DNA from 4 places in the Sphingobacterium sp. G1-14 genome. Region 4 is predicted to be linked to each of the others. Evidence: riboswitches for the same ligand, from Rfam matches in the RefSeq annotation. Region 4 holds a riboswitch; each other region holds the start of a gene.
What was found. Region 4 has a riboswitch for thiamine pyrophosphate ahead of thiM (hydroxyethylthiazole kinase). Riboswitches for the same ligand answer to the same signal wherever they lie in the genome.
Positions count from the first base shown of each region.

Region 1: linked by a shared signal. The riboswitch ahead of pnuC (nicotinamide riboside transporter PnuC) and the one ahead of thiM (hydroxyethylthiazole kinase) in region 4 are both predicted to bind thiamine pyrophosphate.
Region 2: linked by a shared signal. The riboswitch ahead of CBM24_RS01925 (TonB-dependent receptor) and the one ahead of thiM (hydroxyethylthiazole kinase) in region 4 are both predicted to bind thiamine pyrophosphate.
Region 3: linked by a shared signal. The riboswitch ahead of thiS (sulfur carrier protein ThiS) and the one ahead of thiM (hydroxyethylthiazole kinase) in region 4 are both predicted to bind thiamine pyrophosphate.

Region 1 covers NZ_CP021381.1:2,276,309-2,280,526, reverse strand. The annotation lists gene CBM24_RS09440 (acyl-CoA dehydrogenase) at 128-1,207, opposite strand; gene pnuC (nicotinamide riboside transporter PnuC) at 1,194-1,811, opposite strand; TPP riboswitch at 1,867-2,011, opposite strand; gene CBM24_RS09430 (malate:quinone oxidoreductase) at 2,026-3,525, opposite strand; gene fabG (3-oxoacyl-[acyl-carrier-protein] reductase) at 4,039-4,218, shown strand, end outside.
Region 2 covers NZ_CP021381.1:442,563-446,780, reverse strand. The annotation lists gene CBM24_RS01940 (lipopolysaccharide biosynthesis protein) at 1-636, opposite strand, end outside; gene CBM24_RS01935 (acylphosphatase) at 681-962, opposite strand; gene CBM24_RS01930 (amidohydrolase family protein) at 1,081-2,256, opposite strand; TPP riboswitch at 2,485-2,610, shown strand; gene CBM24_RS01925 (TonB-dependent receptor) at 2,665-4,218, shown strand, end outside.
Region 3 covers NZ_CP021381.1:3,838,397-3,842,614, forward strand. The annotation lists gene CBM24_RS16595 (alpha-L-rhamnosidase) at 1-1,444, opposite strand, end outside; TPP riboswitch at 1,605-1,700, shown strand; gene thiS (sulfur carrier protein ThiS) at 1,760-1,966, shown strand; gene thiC (phosphomethylpyrimidine synthase ThiC) at 2,013-3,827, shown strand; gene CBM24_RS16610 (thiamine phosphate synthase) at 3,824-4,218, shown strand, end outside.
Region 4 covers NZ_CP021381.1:4,227,757-4,231,974, forward strand. The annotation lists gene CBM24_RS18370 (hypothetical protein) at 1-1,242, shown strand, start outside; gene CBM24_RS18375 (VanW family protein) at 1,368-2,210, shown strand; TPP riboswitch at 2,273-2,365, shown strand; gene thiM (hydroxyethylthiazole kinase) at 2,447-3,250, shown strand; gene thiE (thiamine phosphate synthase) at 3,240-3,872, shown strand; gene thiD (bifunctional hydroxymethylpyrimidine kinase/phosphomethylpyrimidine kinase) at 3,869-4,218, shown strand, end outside.

The sequences.
Region 1 (4,218 bases), 2.0 Mb from region 4:
TGCTTACAATTGGTTATTTCAAGCAACAAGATAAGAAATTATTTACGGTAGCAAAACTTCTAACCAAGTCTGGCGATCTACACGTTCTTTTATAACAAAAAAGACTATCCTAGGATAGTCTTTTTTGTTATAAACTCTTCTGTAGTAACTTATGCTGCGAAGCCGTAAAAATATTCCGGAAGATTATATTGATTTCATGATCAATGGCGGCCCCCGAGATTCCGGTATGCGGATAGAGTCTTATTGTATTTGTCAAGATACATTCCACAAAATCTCGACTTTGTATCCCTATCTGTTCATAAATTGCTGCATTATCATTGCCATCATGAAGATTTACCCAAGAAAGAACGGCCAAATTCATTATTGCTTCCCTCCGATTAACATAATCTTGCTGAAAGTCATCGAGTACCCTAAACGCTTCTTTACTTTCAGTCTTCTCCCATTTGGATTGATTGCTTTTTAACACAAATAGTTTTTCGATTAAATCCAAAAAGCGCTTATACATTCCCGTAAAGTTGGCCAGTAAAGTCAATTCCGCAAAAGGCATAAAGGGATATTGATACAACAGCTCGCTACGTGTACTTTTTGCCGCATCAATATCAAAAGACTGCCTACCATCAACGAGTATGTCTTCCAGCGAAAAGGAATGCGAAGCCGTAGCCTCCAATCCAAATGTATCCCAGTCGTAATGCACCAGTACATGATCACGATCCACAAAAAATGATTTTATCAGTGGTTCACCTTTTTCGTCCAACACGGGTTTTCCTGCCTCCTGAATTGCAGCATTTAAGGTAAAATGGGTTAAATGAGGAGCTCCGGTTGCATATCTCCAAAAACCGCGGAGCCGATAATGTTCACCTTCACGTGTAGCTGTACCTGATACCTGCCCACTGCCGCCAAAACAAACCCGATCCGTTTTGAAAATCTGATCTCCTAAAACCGGATCAATAAAACCGACAAAGAGATTTGCTCCTGAGCATAACGTTACTGTCCAAGCTAATCCCCCATCCCAATAAGCCAGGTCAGCCAATAAATTGAGCCCTTCAGGTAGACTTAACCCCAATCCACCCAATGCAGGTGGAACCCAAATCTTAAACCATTTCCGACGAAAAATCAGTTCGAGCTGTCCATCCGACAATGTTTTCTGATGGATTCCCTTAGCCTGATTATCTTTCAGAATAGCAATATCTTCGCTATTGAGTTGCATATCTTTCTTCACTTATTATTCTCCTCCAATTAAAATATCCACTAAATGCCATAACAAATAAAAACAAGGTCAAGCCCGAATAAAGAAATAACCCTTTATGGATCAGTAAAGGAATTGCCATCAGATTACTGATATTCAACAATATCCAATTTTCTATCTTCCGTTTTGCCAATAACCACATCCCTGCCCAAGCTGTGCAGGAAACTGCAGAGTCCCAAAGCGGTACATCAGAATCCGTTAAATGGACCAATCCGAAATAAAACAACAGAAAACCGAGAGCGCAGATTCCCCCTACTATCCACCATTCTTTCGGCTCACAATGCGTTATGGGAGCAGCAACATCGCTACTATATTTCCAATAGATCCAGCCATAGATGCTCATGATCAAATAATAGAGATGTAGTAATATTTCTGCATATAGTTTCGCATGGAATAATACGTAAACAGAAATTAAGATACCAATAATCCCAAAAATGTAATTGATCGATTTATTTTGCCGGGAAAACCAAACCTGTAAAACACCAAAGGATACCCCTAGCCATTCCGCGATGGTGGCCTGTTGAATCTGTTTTATAAAAGCTTCGAAAATTGTTTCAGAAGTCATCGCCTTGTTTATTATTTCGTGTAGTTCATAATAAACCTATGGGAGAAAAACGGACGTTTTTATTGAAATTAAATCCCTACGCCAGCATTACCTGGATCAGGTATATAAAAGCGATTGTACAAGGAGGTACAATCGCTTTTATTGGGTATAATCTCAGCCGAGAATGACCATGGTCATTCCAAGCACCCCATAAGTATATTTTCTGTCGAATTGATTATTCTATATCAATCAATTTCAACGCTTTGTGCGTACGCGTACGCGTTTCTTTACATAGTTGCGCATCATCGTTCAATGATTTCCCGTGTGAAGGAATCATTTCACGTAGTTTTTTACGGTATTCATCTGATTTCGCACGTTCAGGGAAACATCTCTTCAACAGGCTGATCATGATAGCAACTGACGTCGAAGCTCCAGGAGAAGCTCCTAATAGCGCAGCAATAGAACCATCTGCACTAGAAACGACCTCTGTACCAAATTCTAAAATTCCACCTTTCTTCTCATCTTTCTTGATGACCTGAACACGTTGTCCTGCTTTCTCGATAACCCAATCCTCCAATTTAGCTGTAGGCATAAATTGTTTTAAAGACTCTAGTTTATCTTTTGGTGACTTCATGACTTCAGTAATAAGATACTTCGTCAAAGGTAAGTTGTCAAGTCCGGCTGATAACATCGGGCGGATATTGGACAATTTGATAGAAGCAGGTAAATCGAAGTAAGACCCTTGTTTTAAGAATTTAGTTGAGAAACCTGCATATGGTCCAAACAATAACGCTTGTTTGCCATCAATATAACGTGTATCTAAGTGCGGTACAGACATTGGAGGAGCTCCAACAGAAGCTTTTCCATACACTTTCGCATGATGTGTATTAATGATCTCTTCATTTACACAACGTAGCCATTGGCCCCCTACAGGAAATCCGCCATAGCCTTTTGCTTCGGGTATTCCAGATTTTTCCAACAACAACAACGAGTGGCCACCGGCCCCAATAAATACAAACTTTGCTTTTATTTCTCTCTTTGTTCCTGTCTTTAAATCTTTGACCTCCACTTCCCAACGGCCATCGTCTTCACGTTCGATGTCGATTACTTCATGGTTTAAGGAGATCGAAATATTTTCTTTATTTTCAAGATTAGCGATCAAATCACGTGTCAACGACCCAAAATTAACATCAGTGCCCAGATCCATTTTTGTCGCAGCGATTTTTTCATCGGCCTCGCGTCCTTCCATCATCAATGGAATCCACGATTTCAACAATGCCGTATCTTCGGTATACTCCATCCCTTTGAACAAGTTTTGGGTCGTCAATGTTTCCCATCTTGTCTTTAGGAATTTAGCATCTTTTTCACCAAAAACCGCACTCATGTGTGGAATACTACGGATAAAATTTTCAGGTTGGGCAATAATGCCTTTATCAACGAGGTAGGACCAAAATTGCTTAGACACTTCAAATTGCTCTGCAATTTTAACTGCTTTATCAATCTTTACAGAACCATCTTTCTGTTCGGGGGTATAATTTAACTCGCATAAGGCAGAGTGACCCGTGCCAGCATTATTCCAAGCGTCAGAACTTTCAGCAGCCACAACATCCAAACGCTCAAGAATTTCAATATTAACGTCTGGGCTTAATTCATTGATTAGAGTACCCAAAGTAGCACTCATAATACCGGCGCCGATCAGAACAACGTCAACTTCTTTATTTGATTTTTTGCTCATGTTTTTGTGATTGATGCAAATTTAATATAGTTTTTGGTAAACGTCCAAGTCTTTTGTCAAAAAACTGTACTTTTTAGAACCACTTATTCAAAAATACCATTGATTTATTAAAATAATCCTAAGTGAGCGATCGCTTACCGTAAAATTCTAAAATTGTTTCCTGAAAACACGCTTCCACTCCAACATAAACACAAGGTCAGCACACAATGTTTTTCTATTTTAAACCGTTATTTATCGAAAGATTTTGTGTTATAATATAGTTTTAACATTTTTGCAGAACATCAAAAGGCAATAGTGTACACAATAGCTAAAAAAACAAGATCATTTATTCGCTAATACGACGGCATCGAAAAAACACAAGCACTGGGGCATAACCAAGATAAACCAAATGGAAACGAGTTCATGTTTCGTATTGAATTCCAGTAACAGACGGGCTGTGAGAGAAAGACAGCGCGTGGAAAATGGACATAAATGCCTAAGTGTGAATAATTGAAGAACAAATAACTTATACAGATGAAAATACTCGAAGGAAAAATTGCTTTAGTAACAGGAGCATCAAAAGGAATCGGAAGAAAAATTGCAGAAGTGTTTGCACAACATGGTGCTAACGTCGCTTTTACATATCTTTCTTCTGTCGAAAAAGGACAGGCGCTAGAACAGGAGCTTCAGGCTTTCGGCACCAAAGTGATTGGT
Region 2 (4,218 bases), 2.5 Mb from region 4:
GAAACCCCTCATTTCAGGAAGGAGCAATAGAAAGGTTGCTGCACTTGCCACAATATTAGAAATAAATACATAACCTATCCATTCATTTCTATACCAACCGGAACACCAATTACCCAAAGTACCACCATCTTTTATCAGATAGGGAACTAGCGCAATAAAGAATAGGTTAAGAATAACCATAATACCGATGTTGGCCAATTTAATAGCACCAAATCGAATAGGCCTTCCCTCCGATCTCAATTTCGCAAAAGGAACAATAGCTAAAGCATCCAATGCCAATATGAGGGCGAAATACTTCACATAGCTCTCGTAATCGGCATTGTAAGTTCCCTTATTCAACCAGCTACCAATAGTGCCAGCAAAGACTATGGCCGTAATAAAAAATAATGTTGCCAAAGAAGCAATGACGATAAAACTGTTATTGAAAACCTGCTTTTTATCCTTTTCTTCGACTTTTTGGAGAAACCTAAAAAAAGTTGTTTCCATTCCAAATGCCAAAACGGCATTGATCATGGATGCCCAGGCGTACATATTAGTAAATATTCCGTAGGACGCAGGTGGATATTTGAGGACATACAATGGCGTCATGACGAAATACAGCATACGGGCTATAATCGTACTCAGGCCATAAATCATGGTCTGTCCGGCGAATTTTTTAAGTACTGACAAGGCGAAACGGCTTAAGATTGAACTCTTTTAACTACTTCAAAATTGGAAAAGCCCTTCATTTCGCCTTCCTTTACCTCAACACTTTCAACGATTGCACCCTCGGGTCCTTCTTGGCAGAACTCCAACAGTGAATCTAGTGCAAAATCGTCGCCCTCGCCCTCTATATAGACAGAACCATCTTTTAAATTGACAACAAAGCCTCTAACACCGACTTGATCTGCAACCGCCTTGGTTGTCAATCTAAAAAAGACCCCCTGTACTTTACCTCTTATTGAAATATTCAAATGTTTCATCTGTAACTTATTTTTTCTTCCATCGGTCAGATGGAACTTACCATGACTATAGTTTCGTTATTATAGTCATGGACGGTTCAATAAGAGCAAAAGTACAGAAGTTTTGGGGAATTAAATACTACGCTAAACGTTTTACCTTAACATCTTCATTTAGGCGCATGTGTTCCATACCTTGCAACAACACAATCCCAGGTTTTTTACCCACTTCAAGTGAGCCAAATTCATTCTCAATGTTCAACGCGATAGCACCATTGATTGTAGCCCATTGAATAGTCTGCAAGAAATCCAGATCCTCAAAGTGCGCATGCAATACCTTTAGCTCCTCCAAAATGGACAATGTATCGTTTGAAGCTAAACTGTCCGTTCCGATTACCAAACGCTGTCCGGCATTCATAAAATTCTGAACCTTTGGTAATGTTCCCTCAATATAAAGGTTGGCTTTTGGACAGAGACACCACATCACATCACGATCCATACGCTCTACAAAATCCAAATCTTTAAGAGAGGTATAGGTGTTATGAACCAACAATAATTTATTTGGATAAGGCAAATAAGGAAGATAAGACTGAATCGAATTTCTTGCCTGCGCCTTAATCGCATCAGCATTTTTTCCTATACTTTTATAAAAGTCCAAGAACTCACCCATTTTATAACGGAACAGTTTATTCTCCTCTTCACTTTCTTGATTGTGAATACTGATAATATTTGTTTCCGGAACCATCTTCTTGAATTTCTTAAAAAGGACCTTCGAACAAGAATAGGGAGCGTGCGGAGTAATGGATACATGCCCATTCCTAAACTCTTGGGTCAACGATTTAGCCTCCTTTAACTTAAAGTCAGCTTCTTCAGGTTCAATTCCGAGCACCTCCACAAATGTGTGATATAATATCTGTGAATCTTCCTTCAATTTTGAAGAATTATCAGTGTTGGCGTGATCTCCGACTGCGACAATACCATTTTCGTACATATCTCGATCGGCTTTGGCCATAGCGTCATCTATTTTTTTCATCGATGCCGACCGCGTTGTCATCACCTTACTGAGAAAGCTCGGAAGCCCCGTACCTTTAGGAACAATACCTTTCATATGCGACAATTCAATGTGGCAATGTGCATTGATAAAACCTGGAATTATCACTCCTTCATATCTCTCAACCTTCGTTTTATCTGAAGGTGTAAATGAAGTTGGGTCATAGATACCTTGAATTACCCCCTCCTCATCTACCGAAACAATACCGTCTTTTATTGGCATTGAAGTAATCGGCAGAATATAATTAGCGCTTAAATATTTTAACATTTTATCTCCTCACTATCAATTTAGTAACTAAAATTTTTTGACCTGTATGAATACATACCTCTAGTAGAAAAATTCATGCCAAGGTACCTAAAAAGAACAATAAATACCAAAAACAACAATTTGCACAAATTTTTAACCAAAAAGAAATAATACCGCAAATCCACTCTTTTCCATTTGTCATAAATTACTTCTTTATACTTCATTTCAATTTTAAATTTATATATTCGCAGCATCGAATAGGGGTGCCTTGTTTTGTCAGGAACACAAATAAAGGCTGAGATTATACCCAACAGATTAAATTCTGTACACCTGATCCAGATAATGCTGGCGTAGGGAGAGGTTAGTTAAATAGTGCGGTCATAGTAACCCCTTGCTATGATTTGTTTAACTCAAACAAAATACATTACCATGATCAAATTTTTGATTTGTAGCTCCTTAGCTACTATTTCAAGCCAAATTGCCATTGCGCAACAAAATCTGACAATTAAAGCTGTAGACAATACTAATCAGACCCCCTTACAGTATGTTTCCATATCCATAGATGGACAAGCATCCTTCGCTGGCCAATCGGACAAAAATGGACTGATTAAACTATATCGTATCAATACAGGTAAGCACCAGATCCAGGTATCTTCTCTTGGATATAAAACATGGAGCCAAAATGTGGATGTTAAAGACAATTTGGAGCTTACGGTAGCGTTAGAACCTAGTACAATTCAAATGGAAGAGGTACTTGTTCAATCTACCCGTGCCAAAAGAAATGCTCCTACAACCTTTAAAAACATCTCCAAAGAAGAAATAACGCGTAATAACCTCGGCCAGGATATTCCATTCCTTTTAAATCAGACTCCATCCGTGCAGGTCAATTCCGATGCCGGTGCAGGTATAGGTTATACCGGAATGACAATCAGGGGATCGGATAATCAACGAATCAACGTAACATTAAATGGAATCCCTTTAAATGATGCGGAGAGCATGGGTTCATTTTTTGTAAACCTTCCCGACTTTGCCTCTTCTACCGAGAGCATCCAAGTTCAGCGTGGTATTGGGACTTCGACGAATGGTGCCGGATCATTTGGAGCCTCATTAAATATTCAGTCCAATACGTTAGTCGAAACCCCTTACGCAGAGCTCAACAATTCATTTGGCTCCTACAATACCTGGAAAAATACAGTCAAGGTAGGTACCGGGCTAATTAACGACAAATTTGCCTTCAATGCCAGATTATCTCGAATCAGTAGCGATGGTTATATCGAAAGAGGTAGTTCAGACTTACAATCTTTTTATGTGGACGGAGGTTATTATGGCAAGAAACATATTTTAAAAGGAATTGTATTCTGGGGAAAAGAAAAGACATATCAAGCCTGGAATGGCGTTCCCGAACCATTGATTACTGGCGATCGATCACGCATGGATGACTATGCAGATAATGCACTCGAAATCTCGGGCGCAGAGAAGGATCGTTTCATGAACGCCGGCCGGGATTATAATCTATATACGTATCAAAATCAAACAGATAATTATACGCAGAAACATCATCAACTTCATTATACCAATATCCTGAACGACAAATTGACGCTCAATACAGCCCTACACTATACAAGAGGTTATGGTTACTATGAAGAAATGAGACCCGGAGATAAACTAAGTAAATACGGTTTGCCTAACGTCATCATTGGTAAAGATACCATACAAAAAACAGATCTCGTCCGCAGGAGATGGCTTGATAATTATTTTTATGGCATGACCTATGCCCTAAATTACAGACCGAATGATCAGCTTGAAATTACTTGGGGTGGAGCTTATAATCAATACAAAGGAAAACATTATGGCCAGGTGATTTGGGCACAATATGCATCAACAGGTTTTCTTGACGATAAATATTACTTCGGGAAATCACAAAAAAATGATTTCAGTAATTTCTTAAAGGTCGATTATAAACTAGATAAGTGGATATTAATG
Region 3 (4,218 bases), 390 kb from region 4:
AGGCATTGTTGGTCGCTGTCCATAGTTTATTGACCAACGCTGATGATGTCTTGAGCTGTCCAATAGCAGACACATCACTATGCATAAAATAGGCGGTCACAGCCGAACTATCCAATGCAATTGCGGCACTGCTGCTAACCTCGACATAACGAAACCCTTTGTAACCGAACTTGGCCATAAACTCATCCTCGCGGCCACTTAAGGTCAATATATCGGTCTGAAAAGGCTCCTTTTCCTTATCGCCCCGATAATAAACATCAATATTGGACTGATCAAGATGCCCATCGGCCTGCAATCGCTCACCATGCTTGATACGCAGCATAGTACCCGCAGCTCCTTTCACTCTAATTTTTGTAATCCCGGCCATATTCTGGCCCATATCGAACACATAGGTACGTTGGTCTATCTTTGTCACTGATTTTGGCTTATAGGACTTTACGAGCCGAATCGGTACCATCTGTTGGGAAACGATATGCGCTGATGGCGCATTTCTATACTGAACAGCCGGCCAGGCCGAATCATCGTATTTTGGTTTATCCCAGTTAGGTATTTCCAGTCTTGCATCGTAATGCTCACCAGTGTAAATATTATTATAGGTGATTGGCCCCGAAGCAGTCTTCCACTGCTTATCCGAAACAATGGTTTCCGTCGTTCCATCTGTATAAACGATTTTCAGTTCTAAACAGAATGTTGGCCGGGCCCGCCATGGTGCTTTATCAAAGTTCCAAACGGCCAGTGGTTGATGATTATACCAGCCATTCCCCAAAACAACGCCAATGGCGTTCTCTCCTTTTTGAAGCTGCTGGGTTACGTCCGTCACGACATACAATGTGCGTCGGTCAAACCGAGTATACATTGGATCCAGACGGTGGTCGCCAACGCGCTGGCCATTAATGGAAAGTTCATATAATCCCGCTGTGGCAATATACGCGCGGGCAGATTTTATCTGCTTATTTGCCTTAAATTCTCTTCTAAAATAAGGCGTTTCCCGTGCATGAATATCCTTATTGTCGCTGATCCATTTTCCTTTCCAAAGGTCCATTCCCATCATTCCTGTTTCGAAAGATGCTATTTCAGAACGTGTTGATACACCATCCTTATCCCATATTTTAACCTTCCAGTAGTACTTAGTCTGTGGCTTTAACTGTGCGCCGTTATAGGGCACTAACATAGCCGAGCTGAACTGTTTGCCACTATCCCAGCTATCTTTTGTCTCTTTCAGTAATGCCAGCGAATCTTGCCCTAAAAGGATCTGATAAGCTTGTTGTACCGCACCTTTACGTTGGTCCTCAAGTCGCCAGCTAAGTCTCGGGTGAATTGCATCAATACCCAACGGATTGACCAAATGTTCGCATGTCAACTGCACGGCGCTGCAGTTGTGTTTAGGTTGGGCATAAGTGTTGCTAGCGATACACAACAGTGTTGTCAATAAAATCCTACGCATTAAAAGATACTATTCTTGGTGGTTGTTAAATTGTTTTAGCTGATTCAAAAAACTAATATATCAAATATTTCCCACATACTGACCTGTACTTTCCTGCACAATATGCCTAAGTCTGTAAAATAAATTTCTTGCAACTTTCATAAAAATAACCTTATCTTAGTCGCAACTTTAGGGGTGTCTGCTCGTGCAGGCTGAGATTTTACCCTTAGAACCTGATCCGGATCATACTGGCGTAGGGAAAAGTGAGCTGTCTACAAGGTGCATTGCTGTGCCTTTGTGTAGCCATTCCTAAAGTTTTACCAAAAAAATTAAGGAATGGAACTTACAATAAACCATCAGATTCGATTTTTCGATCCCACACTTACTTCACTTGAAGGCTTGTTGCTTTTGGAATTATCTGGCAAAACTCAGGGTGTGGCTGTAGCCATCAACAACAAAGTCATCCCCAAAAAGGACTGGGCTACGACAACACTTAAACCTTACGATCAGATTATCTTAATTACCGCATCTCAGGGCGGATAGCCATTTCCAAAAAATCAACCGAGTAATTCACCCAATACAGAAAAAAATGACAGCTGAAACAATTACGCAATCACCCTTTCCAAATGCAAAGAAAATTTTTGTATCCGGAAAACTATTTCCTATTCAAGTCGCCATGCGTCAAATCACCTTGAGTCCAACCAAATTAACGAATGGAGAAGTAGAAATTAATCCGCCGGTAACAATTTATGATACTTCTGGACCTTATACGGATGATACCGTCCATATCGATATCCGAAAAGGCCTCCCTCGCCTTCGCGATCAGTGGATCTTGGATCGTCAGGATGTCATACAGCTAGCTGGCATAAGCTCTGAATATGGACAAAAACGCCTTTCTGATCCAACGTTAGATGAACTCCGATTTGCGTATAGCCATAAACCGAAAGTAGCCTCTGCCGGCAGGAATGTCACCCAATTACATTATGCAAAGCAAGGCATCATTACCCCAGAAATGGAGTACGTTGCTATCCGTGAAAACCAACGTATCGAGCAGCTCACGGCCAGTACCCCCGGAATGGATCATCAGCATAAAGGGCAAAACTTTGGCGCTAGAACACATAATAAAGCTATTACACCAGAATTTGTCCGTGAGGAAATCGCTGCCGGAAGAGCGATCATCCCCAATAATATAAATCATCCTGAAAGTGAACCCATGATTATCGGGCGCAACTTTCTTGTTAAAATTAATGCCAATATTGGCAATAGCGCCGTAAGTTCAAGTATAGAGGAAGAAGTTGAAAAAGCGGTATGGGCCTGTCGTTGGGGAGCCGATACCATCATGGACCTATCCACTGGCAAAAATATTCACGAAACCCGCGAATGGATTATCCGTAACTCGCCCGTTCCAATCGGTACGGTACCGATCTATCAGGCGCTCGAAAAAGTGAAGGGGGTGGCCGAGGACCTTACCTGGGAAATATTCAAAGATACCTTGATTGAACAGGCCGAACAGGGTGTTTCGTACTTTACCATACACGCCGGCGTACTGCTTCGTTATATCCATCTCACCGCTTCTCGAGTAACGGGCATTGTCTCCAGAGGTGGGTCTATCATGGCCAAATGGTGTCTTTTCCACCACAAAGAGAACTTTCTCTATACCCATTTTGAGGAGATCTGTGAGATTATGAAGCGATATGATGTTGCTTTTTCACTTGGCGATGGTCTCCGTCCAGGAGCCATTGCGGACGCCAACGATGCGGCTCAATTTGCTGAGCTCGAAACACTGAGCGAACTCACCAAGGTCGCCTGGAAACATGATGTTCAGGTGATGATCGAAGGTCCAGGGCATGTTCCTATGCAATTGATCAAAGAGAATATGGACAAGCAATTGGCTTGTTGTGACGAAGCTCCATTTTATACCTTGGGTCCCTTAACAACTGATATCGCTCCAGGTTATGACCATATCACGTCGGCCATTGGAGCTGCGATGATCGGTTGGTATGGATGTGCGATGCTTTGCTATGTGACGCCCAAAGAACATCTGGGCCTACCAAATAAAAAAGACGTTAAAGACGGTGTAATCACCTATAAACTAGCTGCCCATGCGGCCGATTTGGCCAAAGGACATCCGGGTGCACAATACCGTGATAATGCCTTGAGTAAAGCGAGATTTGAATTTAGGTGGGAAGATCAATTCAACCTTTCCCTGGATCCAGATACCGCACGGGAGTATCATGACGAAACGTTGCCTGCGGATGCGGCCAAAGTGGCTCACTTCTGCTCCATGTGCGGGCCCAAATTTTGCTCGATGAAAATTACGCAGGAAATCAGAGATAGTGCCGCACAAGGAATGCTGGAAAAATCGCAGGAATTCATCGCACAAGGAAAAGAGATCTATTTATGATCATCGCTTTGACAGCAGCAGAAACGATCCCTTCTGAAATAGGGATTATAAATGCTTTGTTTAAAGAAGGACTTGATATCCTGCATTTGCGCAAGTATCATTTTACGGACCTACAAATGTCCAGGTACGTTGAATCTATAGATTCAACGTACCTGGACAGATTGGTCCTACATTCCCACCCTCACCTATCGGCTGAGCTCGGAATCGCACGTATTCATATGACCGAAAAGAATAGAAAGGATAGATCTACAAATCAAATGCTGTCTACAGCAATCTGTTCGACATCTGTGCATGATATCGATCAATTCAATAACCTTGATGAATGTTGGGCCTATGCTTTTCTAAGTCCATTATTTCCAAGCATCTCAAAAGTGGGGTATGGAGTGTATAA
Region 4 (4,218 bases):
AACGCGAAACTGCACTTTTATCCGATTATCATTCAGTTGTTGATATTGCTGTTATATAGTCCCAGCGCAGCATCGCAAACAGTAAAATCGCTAACAATAGCTAGCCCAACGCATGCAGTTCTTTTTCTAACCAATGAGTCCGATAAATCAACTGATTTTATCATGCGTCTACACGAAAAAAATGCTGCTGAGATTTTCAAATTAGTACCTTATAGCACAACAAAGTTACTGGTCACAAAAACCGATGCAAAAAAACTCACATTCATCGTTAAAAATCACCAGTGGACCATCGACGTATTGTCATTGAAGCAACGTCATGCCATGATCTTGTTTGATGGATTAGCCAAACCCAAGATCATATACGATAGTAATACCTATCTGGCAGCAGCCAAACCGATATTAAACACCAGCACACCAATTGCGTCAAAGAAAGCTTCTGCACAATATAATGCCTCACATTTCTTTGACTCAATCGCACAAGTTCAATTTATTCCATCCGGGCAATATGCAGCGGCTATTATCGCAAATTCCGCTCTTCCTCTTTATTACAGTCAGCGTAAGAATAAATGTGACGGCACTTATGTAATGCAGCAGTTTTCGGACGAAAATGCGGTGCAATCCGGTGCAATTATGACGACTGTATATGAAGAAGGCAAAGAGATCACATCGAACAATCTTTCCGGGGGAAATAATTATTACAACAAAAGATGCTATAATCAATTCGGACTTATCGACTCCATACAGTACCTTCGAAATAGTAAGTGGAGCAGCAGTACAATTTACCGGTATCTCCCAAATACCATTGTTTCCTACGATCCTACATTTGAATCGGCGATGATTTATCACTTGAACAGTAAACTCCAGGTTATAAAAAGTGAATCCATTCATTTTGTCTATCAACGGAGAGACTGGACCATTTACAGTTATGATCAACAGAATCGAATTACTGAAGAGATTTCGGGCAGAAATGATCAAAGAGAAAGTCGCGTCCGCTATCAATATGATAGTCCGGAAACAAGTGACTACTCGCTGCGCCAAACCTTCGATCAAAGCGATCGACTGACAGCCGAAATCAAGCGATCGTACCGAGCCAACGAAACGATTGATGAGTTTTATTATGAGGGTGTATTACAACAAAAATCTATTGTAAAAGATCTCGGAAACTGTGCCTACGAAAGCTTGATCTATAACAAGGAGGGAAAGTTAACAGCGAAATACATACAGGCAAAGAAAACCAACTAAACGAACTGAAAAACTGCACTAAGCTCAGACAATAAGATTCTTGATTTTGACAAAAAAATATTCGACGAAATTCGGCAAAAAACACATTTCTGCACTAATTTTGATAGCGATACATAAACGTCAAATTGAGAAAAAGAAAACTGATCAGTCAACTTCATCCCATACTCTATTTTATTGCAGTATGGGCGAGAAGAGTGCAGCGCAAAGCCGTTTGGCTATTTGATAATAAGAAATACAGCACAGCTAAATCAACTGAAAAACTTCCCTTTCGTATTAAAAAGCATCAGTCTGTCTTATTAAAAAAACTAGGCGAAAATAATATGCAATTGCAGATTAACAAAGTTACCAACCTGAAAATTGCAGCAGCACAGATTAATAGCATTCTGATCAGACCGAAGGAAACCTTTTCATTTTGTAAACTCGTTGGACTACCCACTGTAAAAAAAGGATATCTGCCCGGCATGGAGTTATCCTTTGGTGAAGCAAGAGCGGGTATTGGCGGTGGAATCTGTCAAATATCCAACCTCATCCATTGGCTTGTTATCCATAGTCCACTCACCGTCAATGAACGTTATCACCACTCTTTTGATCCATTTCCGGACGATGGCCGTGTTTTGCCATTCGGTAGTGGAGCTACCGTCTTTTATAATTACCGCGACTATCAATTCACCAACAACACGCCTTACACCTTTCAAATAAATCTCTGGTTCACAGACAAATGTTTAGAGGGCGAATTAAGAATTGATCAAGAACTGGATTTTGCGTACCATGTCGTTGAAAAAGAACATCAATTTCTTAAAATAGACAATCAGTTCTTTCGGAAAAATGAGATTTGGCGCGAGAAATTTTTAAAGTTTCAGGGTGGAAAGATTTTGGAAACCGAACTTTTGACCAAAAATTTTGCCCGGGTTACCTATACCCCTGTTGAATACATTGAAATTAGTGCCGATCAAAATCCGGCCGATTAATTCAACAAGCTAATGATCGAAAAATGACGGATATGAAAAGTCCTCTTTTTTGTTTAAGTTTGGTCTGGCTTTGGGGGTATTCTGTATAGAATTGAGATAGTCCCTTTGAACCTGATTCGGTTTATACCGGCGTAGGGAAAAGCAAAAATCCACTGTACAGCATACTCCTTTACTGCACAGGCTATCGCTCTTCTTCCCTCCAAGGCCACACAGTATATCTTAGCATATGTAAAAAAATGGAAGATTCAATTATCAATTTATTAGAGCAGCTGAGGGTCGAAAAACCCCTTGTACACAACATCACAAACCTAGTCGTGATGAACAATACTGCCAACGCACTTTTAGCCCTAGGAGCGTCCCCTGTGATGGTACACAGCCCATTAGAAGTACGCGAGGTTGTCGATATTGCACAAGCTCTTGTCATTAATATCGGCACCTTGAGTGAAGATACTGCCGAAGCTATGCTGGTTGCTACCGAACATGCCAATACCATTGGACGGCCATGGGTACTTGATCCTGTTGGTGCTGGGATATCAGCATTCCGCAATGATTTATTATCCAATCTACTGGATCTCAAACCCACGGTTATTCGTGGAAATGCATCAGAAATCATGACGCTGTACAATTTCAACCAACCGAACACAAAGGGAGTCGACAGCACGACAGCGAGTAAAGATGCGCTCCGATTTGGCCAATTATTACAAGAACAAACCGGCTCCATTATCTGTATTTCTGGAGAAGTAGACTATATCCTTTCACAGCAATATCGGGTTGAAGTTTTTAATGGCAACCCTTTAATGACACAGGTAACTGGGCTTGGCTGTAGTGCTACTGCGCTTATTGGTGCATTTCTAGGTGTTACAGACCAATATTTTGAAGCAGCTGTTGCCGGTGTATCCATTCTGAGCTTAGCGGGAGAACTCGCTGCCCAAACAGCAGCTGGACCGGGCACCCTGCAATTGAATCTCTATGATGAACTCTATCAGCTCAATGCAGAACGTCTCAAATCAAAGCTCAAGATCAAACGCTATGCGCATTAATCCGCTTTTTCCCTACCCTTTATATTTGGTAATTTCTGAGCGGGACTGTTATCCTCAAAATTGGCTCAATGTTGCCGAAGAAGCCATTATTGGCGGAGTCGATCTTATACAATTGCGCGAAAAGGCTGACGATCCGGCCACATTTTTGGATAAAGCCATCCGTTTGAAAAAACTGACCGATCATTATGGTATTCCGCTCGTGATCAATGATGCCGTAGCAATCGCTGCCCAAATCGAGGCATGGGGAGTACATGTGGGTCAAAATGATTTGCAGCCGCTCGCTATTCGCGAAAAATATGGTGATAAATTAACCATAGGCTGGTCCATAGAAGACATGCAACAACTGGAAAGTGAACAAATGTACACCGTCGACCACCTTGGTGTAAGCCCCATTTTTTCTACGAAAACAAAAGTAGATACGGTTACTGAATGGGGAATTGCGGGTTTAAAACAACTTCGGAGTAGGACGGAAAAACCATTGATCGCTATCGGAAGGATGAATTTACAAACAGCAGAAGAGACCTGGAATGCCGGTGCAGACTCCATTGCAGTCGTTTCGGCCATATGCCAAAGTCAAGATCCCAGAGCTGCCAGTGCACAACTAAAAGAACTATTAAAATGACAAAAGATAAAAAATACCGCGTCCCTACCGTACTCAGCATTGCGGGGTTCGATGGTAGCGGTGGTGCAGGTATACAGGCAGATACCAAAACCATATCTGCATTAGGTTGTTATGCCATGAATGTTTTAACTGCCTTACCCGTTCAGAACACACAAGGTGTAAGACGTATTTATGAAATTCCTACAGCAGCCGTCCAGGACCAATTGGATGCTATTTTTGACGATATCTATCCCGATGCAATCAAAATAGGAATGGTACACAATATTGAACTTGTGGAGCTTATTAGCAGCTATTTAAAAGAATATAAAGGGCCTATCGTATTTGATCCAGTCATGGTCTCGACCAG